Regions from separate parts of the Kitasatospora sp. NPDC034035 genome, predicted to be linked through region 1. Evidence: riboswitches for the same ligand, from Rfam matches in the RefSeq annotation. Region 1 holds a riboswitch; the other holds the start of a gene.
The links. Region 1 has a riboswitch for thiamine pyrophosphate ahead of thiO (glycine oxidase ThiO). Riboswitches for the same ligand answer to the same signal wherever they lie in the genome.

Region 1 (3,382 bases):
GGCCGGTCCACGGTCAGCAGCGCGCTCGGCACCCCGTCGCGCAGCCAGAGCACCGCCCAGGAGCCGTCCTGCGGGCTGCCGCGCCACAGCGGCTCGTCGCCCTCGGCGTGCCGGCCCACGTACTGGACCATCCGCCCGAACTGCTCCGACCAGAAGTACGGCACCGGGTCGTACGGCGGCGCGTCCGCACCGAGGACGGCGGCGGCCGCCGCCTCGCCGGACTGCAGCGCGTGGTCCCAGTGCTGGACGGCCAGCCGGCCGCCGGCCCGGGCCGAGGGGTAGCTGACGCAGTCCCCGGCCGCGAAGACACCGGGCAGGCTGGTGCGCAGCCGCGCGTCCACCACGACGGCGCCGGTCCCGTCCAGTTCGACGCCGGAGCCGGCCAGCCACTCGGTCGCGGGCCGGGCGCCGATGCCGACCACCACCTCGTCGGCGGGCAGGTGCGAGCCGTCCGCCAGCAGCACCGCGCCGGGCTCGACGGCGGCCACGCCGACCCCGCAGCGCAGGTCGACGCCGGCCTCGGCGTACCAGGCGGCCATCGCCGAGCCGATCGCGGTCGGCAGCGCGCCGGGCAGCGGCGCCGGGCCCGCCTCGACCACGGTCACCTCGCAGCCCGCCTCGCGGGCGGCGGTGGACACCTCGGCGCCGATCCAGCCCGCGCCGACCAGCACCAGCCGCAGGCCGGGGCGCAGCAGCGCGCGCAGCGCCAGCGCGTCGTCCAGGGTGTGCAGCAGGTGGGCCCGCTCGGCGCCGGGCAGGGCGCGCGGGACGGCGCCGGTGGCGATCACCAGCGAGCCGTACGGGAGGTCGCCGTCGTCGGTGTGCAGCACGCCGGGGGTGAGGCCGGTGGCCCGGCGGCCGGTGCGGACCTCGATGCCGAGGTTCGCGTAGTCGATGTCCAGGGTGGTGCTGTCGCTCTTGCCGAGCAGCACGTCCTTGGAGAGCGGTGGCCGGTCGTACGGCGCGTGCGGCTCCTCGCCGACCAGCGTGATCCGCCCCCGCCAACCGCCCTGCCGCAGCTTCAGGGCGCACTGCGCCCCGGCCAGCCCGGCCCCGACGACGACCACCTGATCCGTCCCGCTCAGCTCTGCCACGCCCGTCACTGTACTCAGCGCGACGCCACCGCTTCCGGGCCGTCCACCCTTCGTTCAGGCGCGGCCTCGCGCCGAGCGGCCCCCTTCCGCCTCCCCCTGTCCACCCTTCGTCCGGCCCTTCGGCCGGGCCGGGCCCCGGCGTTATGGTGGGGACACCATCACGGGAGCCCGGCGAACCGGGCTGAGAGGCGGGCTGGCACGGCCTGCGACCGTCCGAACCTGATCCGGGTCATACCGGCGAAGGGAGAAGAGCAGCTTTGACACGCATGCCATCAGGCGCCCCACCCGACGTCCTGGTGATCGGCGGGGGCATCATCGGCCTCGCCGTCGCCTGGCGGGCGGCGCAGCGAGGGCTGCGGACCGTCGTGGTCGACCCCACCCCCGGCGGCGGGGCGGGCAAGGTCGCGGCCGGGATGCTCGCCCCGGTCACCGAGCTCCAGTACGGCGAGGAGCCGCTGCTGCGCCTCGGCATGGCCTCCAACGAGCGGTACGCGGACTTCGTCGCCGAACTCACGGAGGCGAGCGGCGGCCAGGACACCGGCTACCGCCAGTGCGGCACGATCGCCGTCGCGCTGGACTCCGACGACCGCGAGGAACTGCGCGAACTGCACGCCTTCCACCGGCGGCTGGGCCTGGACTCGACCTGGCTGACCGGCCGGGAGGCCCGCAGGCTGGAGCCGATGCTCGCCCCCGGGGTGCGCGGCGGCCTGCACGTCGCGGACGACCACCAGGTGGACGGCCGGCGGATGCTCACCGCGCTGCTGTCGGCCGGGGAGCGCGCGGGCGTCGTCGTCCGGGCCGCCGAGGCGGTTGAGCTGCTGGTCGAGGGCGGCCGCGCGGTCGGCGCCCGCCTGAGCACGCACGAGACCGTGACCGCCGACCAGGTCGTGCTCGCCGCCGGCCCGCACAGCCACCGGCTGGCCGGTCTGCCCGAGGGCGTGCTGCCCGCGATCCGCCCGGTGAAGGGGCAGGTGCTGCGCCTACGGGTCCCCGACGCCTACCGGCCGTTCCTCTCCCGCAACGTCCGCGCCGTGGTGCGCGGCCGGCACATCTACCTGGTGCCGCGGGAGAACGGCGAGCTGGTGATCGGCGCGACCACCGAGGAGCAGGGCTACGACACCACGGTCACCGCCGGCGGGGTGTACGAACTCCTGCGCGACGCGCACGAGTTGGTCCCGGGTCTCACCGAACTCCCGCTCGCGGAGACCTCGGCCGGTCTGCGCCCGGGCTCGCCCGACAACGCGCCGCTGCTCGGCCCGACGTCACTGCCCGGGCTGGTCGCCGCCACCGGCCACTACCGCAACGGCGTGCTGCTCACCCCGGTGACCGCCGACCTGCTCTCCGAGTACCTGGCCACCGGCGAACTCCCCGAACTGGCGCAGCCGTTCACCCCCACCCGGTTCTCCCCCGCCCCCGCTCGCCCCACCACGAAGGCCCTGGCATGACCGAGATCGCACCGAACGAAACCGGCCCGAACGAGACCGCACCGAACGAAACCGGTCCGGACGAGATCGCACTGACCGTCAACGGCAAGCCCCGCGAGGTGCCGGCCGCGACGACCCTCGCCGAGGTGGTGGCCACCGTCAGCCGGGCCAACTCCGGCGTCGCCGCCGCCCTCAACGAGGCCGTGGTGCCCCGCAGTTCGTGGTCCGAGACGCCGCTGACCGCGGGCGACCGGGTCGAGATCCTCACCGCCGTGCAGGGAGGCTGAGATGGCCGACGACCTGCTGACCATCGCCGGGACGAGCTTCTCCTCCCGGCTGATCATGGGCACCGGCGGCGCGCCGAGCCTGGAGGTGCTGGAGCGCGCGCTGCTCGCCTCCGGCACCGAGCTGACCACCGTCGCGATGCGCCGGGTCGACGCGGGCACCCAGGGCTCCGTCCTGGACGTGCTGACCCGCAACGGCATCCGCGTGCTGCCCAACACGGCCGGCTGCTTCACCGCCGGCGAGGCCGTGCTGACCGCCCGGCTGGCCCGCGAGGCGCTCGGCACCGACTGGGTGAAGCTGGAGGTGATCGCCGACGAGCGAACCCTCCTGCCGGACCCGATCGAGCTGCTGGACGCCGCCGAGACCCTGGTCGACGACGGCTTCACGGTGCTGCCGTACACCAACGACGACCCGGTGCTGGCCCGCAAGCTGGAGGACGTCGGCTGCGCCGCGATCATGCCGCTGGGCTCGCCGATCGGCTCCGGTCTCGGCATCCGCAACCCGCACAACTTCCAGTTGATCGTGGAGAGTGCGGGCGTCCCGGTGATCCTGGATGCGGGCGCCGGCACCGCCTCCGAC
Region 2 (3,382 bases), on a different contig from region 1:
CGACCTTGGTCGGCGCGATGAACTGGTAGACGGCGAAGCCCAGCACCCACGGCAGCAGCATCGTCCAGCGGGCGGGCGCGTCCTCGGAGAGGTTCCAGCCGCGGCGCCCGGCGCCGAGGAAGAAGTCCACCGCCAGCACCGCCAGCAGCGGCACGAACACCGAGCCGATCAGGCCGAGGAAGCTGTAGTAGGTGTCGGTGAACTGGTCGATCTGCAGCGCCAGCACGGTGGTCAGCACGCCGATCACGCCGCTCAGCACCCGGCGGTCCACCCGCGGCAGCAGGTTCTGCACCGACATCGCGGTCGAGTACACGTTGGCGAACGACTGGTCCGTCTCGCGCAGCACCAGCACCAGCAGGAACAGCCAGCCGGCCCAGACGCCGAGGAAGGAGTCGAAGAGCTTGTTCGGGTCGCCACCGGACTGCAGCAGCGCCATCAGGCCGAGCACGTAGCACCAGACCTGGGCGATCGTGTAGCCGGAGAAGCTGCCCCAGAACGCCGAGCGCGGGGTGCGCGAGTGCCGGGTGTAGTCGGCGGCCAGCGGGACGAAGGAGATCGACACCGCGATCATCGCGTCGGTCGCGCCCAGGAAGCCGTGCCAGTTGCCGGCGCCCGGGTCCGGCACGCCCTGGCGGCCCAGCTGGACCGTGAAGTACACCATCGCGACGGCGACCGCCCCGGCCACGAAGCGGCGCAGCACCGCGATCGAGCCCAGCGGCCAGATGGTCAGCGCGGTCGTCAGGGCGCCCGCGAGCAGCACGAACAGCCAGCGGTAGCCGGTGGTGTGGGCGACGGTCTGGGCGCCCGCCGAGATCGTCAGCAGCTCGAACACGCCCCAGCCGACGCACTGCACGATGTTCAGCACCGTCGGCAGGTACGACAGCCGGGTGCCGAACAGCCCGCGCAGGTTCGCCATCGCGGGGGCGCCGGTCCGGGCGCCGATCAGCGCGGCCACGCCGAGCATCGCGGTGCCGACCGCCGTACCGACCACGATCGCGGTCACCGCGGCGGCCAGCGACAGCTCGCTGCCGGGGGCGCCGAGCACGGTGGCGGCGGTCGAGAAGCCGATCAGGCTGACGCCCAGGTTCATCCAGAGCGCGAAGTGGTCCCGGAAGCGCAGCGTGCGCGGCGGCTCGGTGTCCAGGACCAGCGGCGCCTCGACGCGCTCGGAACGGTCCCGCACGGCGGTCGCCGTGGTGGCCGCGGCAGTGGTCGCCGCAGCGGTGGACTCGGGGAAATCCTTGGACGCGGCAGCGTCCGAAGAAGAGGATGACGAAGCAGACGGCATGGCCGATACTCCCTACGCCGGCATTACCCGGACAGGTTCCGGCGGTCAGCGCCCCCTCGACCGTCCGCCTCGCTCGCGTGGCGTACGGTCGACATGCGCACTCTCAGCCTGGTCGGTCCAAGCTCCCGCGTGTCAGTTTGGAGCGACAGGCTAACCGGCACAGGGGTGAACACCCAAGGCCAGGGCGTGCGCGGTCCGCATCGCGGGACGCCCGGCGGGGAGGGGGGAGCCCTCGGCCGTCGGCACCGGCTAAGGATTCTTATGAGTTCTTCAGAGGGGTCCTTACGGCAATCGAATCGACAGTGCGAAAAACTATGGTCCTTGGTTCTGCCAGCTATGGAGGTCGTCCGTGAGCACCGAGCGCGAGGTTGGGCCCACCGGGCCGCAGGGGGAGCAGCCCGCCGGCCAGGGGGCGGCTGAGTCCGCTTCCGAAGGCCCCGCTCAGGGCGGGCACCAGTCGACCATGGCCTTCCGCCGGGTCCCCGAGCCGGAGGCGGCCACCGCCGAGGCCGCCCCGGCGGACGCGGCGCCGGCGGACGGCGGGCACAAGCCGACCATGGCGTTCCGTCGGGTGCCCGAACCCGAGGCGGCCACCGGCGAGGCCGGCACGGCCGAGACCGTCCCGGCCGAGGGCGGGCACAAGCCCACCGTCGCCTTCACCAAGGTCCCCGCGCCGGAGGCCCCGGCGGCCGCGCCCGAGGCAGCCGCCCCGCCGGTGGCGCCCGCCGCGCCGGTCGCCGAGGAGCACGCCGTCGACCCGGCCACCGGGTACATCGACGCGCCGCCGCCGGTCCTGCCGCCCGCCGCGCCCGTGGCCCCGGCGGCAGCGCCCGTGGCCCCGGCGCTGCCGCCGGCCGCCAACCCGTACGCCACCCCGACCCACGGCGTCCCCGCCGCCGGTGCGCACGACGCGTACGGCGCCGCCGCAGCCGCCCCCGGTACCCCGGCCGCCCCCGGCACGCCCGCCGCGCACGGCCACCACCCGTTCGGTGCGGGCCAGCCGCTCGGCGGCTGGGGCCCGACCCACGACGCCACCTCCGGCGGCGCGGGCTACCCCGGCGGCCCGGCGGGCCCGCTCGGCTACCCGGCCGACTACCCCGGCGGCCCGGACGGCGGCGGCCCGCGCAAGAAGCGCGGCGCACTGGTCGCCCTGATCGCTGCCGTCGCACTGGTCGCCGGTGTGGCCGGCGGCGCGCTCGGCGTGACCGTGGCCGACCGCAACGACAGCAGCAGCTCCGCGGACGACCACCGCAGCACCACCGTCCAGGCCAGCGACACCCAGAAGAACGAGCCCTCCCCCGGCTCGATCGCCGCCATCGCGCAGAAGGCGCTGCCCAGCGTCGTCACCATCAAGGCGCAGGGCAACGGCGAGTCCGGCACCGGCACCGGCTTCGTCTTCGACACCGAGGGCCACATCCTCACCAACAACCACGTGGTCGCGCCGACCCTCAACGGCGGCAAGCTGACCGTCAAGTTCGCCGACGGCACCTCGTACAACGCCTCGGTGCTGGGCCACGCCGAGGGCTACGACGTCGCCGTGGTCAAGATCGACAACCCGCCGAAGAGCAAGCTGGCCCCGCTGCCGCTGGCCGACTCCGACAAGGTCAACGTCGGCGACGCCACCGTCGCGATCGGCGCGCCGTACGGCCTGGAGTCCACCGTCACCAGCGGCATCATCAGCGCCAAGGACCGCCCGGTCGCCTCCGGCGACGACACCGGCTCGCAGGCCTCGTACATGAACGCCCTGCAGACCGACGCCTCGATCAACCCCGGCAACTCCGGCGGCCCGCTGCTCGACTCCGGCGGCGCCGTGGTCGGCATCAACTCGGCGATCCAGTCCAACGCCTCCGCCAACGGCCGGGCCGGCAGCATCGGCCTGGGCTTCGCCATCCCGATCAACCAGGCCAAGTGGGTCGCGGACACCCTGATCAAGACCGGCAAGCCGGTCTACGCCAAGCTCGACGTGCTGCGCAACGACGACTACAAGGGCGACGGCGCGCAGATCCAGACCAAGGACATCCAGGGCCAGCCCGCCGTCACCCCCGGCGGCGCCGCCGACAAGGCCGGCCTCAAGCCGGGCGACGTCATCACCAA

Region 2: it holds a riboswitch for thiamine pyrophosphate, as region 1 does, so the genes downstream of both, ACZ52J_RS26565 (purine-cytosine permease family protein) here and thiO (glycine oxidase ThiO) in region 1, are expected to answer to the same signal.

Annotation. Positions count from the first base shown of each region.
Region 1 is NZ_JBVISA010000017.1:56,013-59,394, forward strand. Features, by position in the region: gene ACZ52J_RS23740 (NAD(P)/FAD-dependent oxidoreductase) at 1-1,103, opposite strand, end outside; TPP riboswitch at 1,245-1,357, shown strand; gene thiO (glycine oxidase ThiO) at 1,361-2,539, shown strand; gene thiS (sulfur carrier protein ThiS) at 2,605-2,805, shown strand; gene ACZ52J_RS23755 (thiazole synthase) at 2,807-3,382, shown strand, end outside.
Region 2 is NZ_JBVISA010000020.1:100,360-103,741, forward strand. Features, by position in the region: gene ACZ52J_RS26565 (purine-cytosine permease family protein) at 1-1,288, opposite strand, end outside; TPP riboswitch at 1,281-1,427, opposite strand; gene ACZ52J_RS26570 (S1C family serine protease) at 1,638-3,382, shown strand, end outside.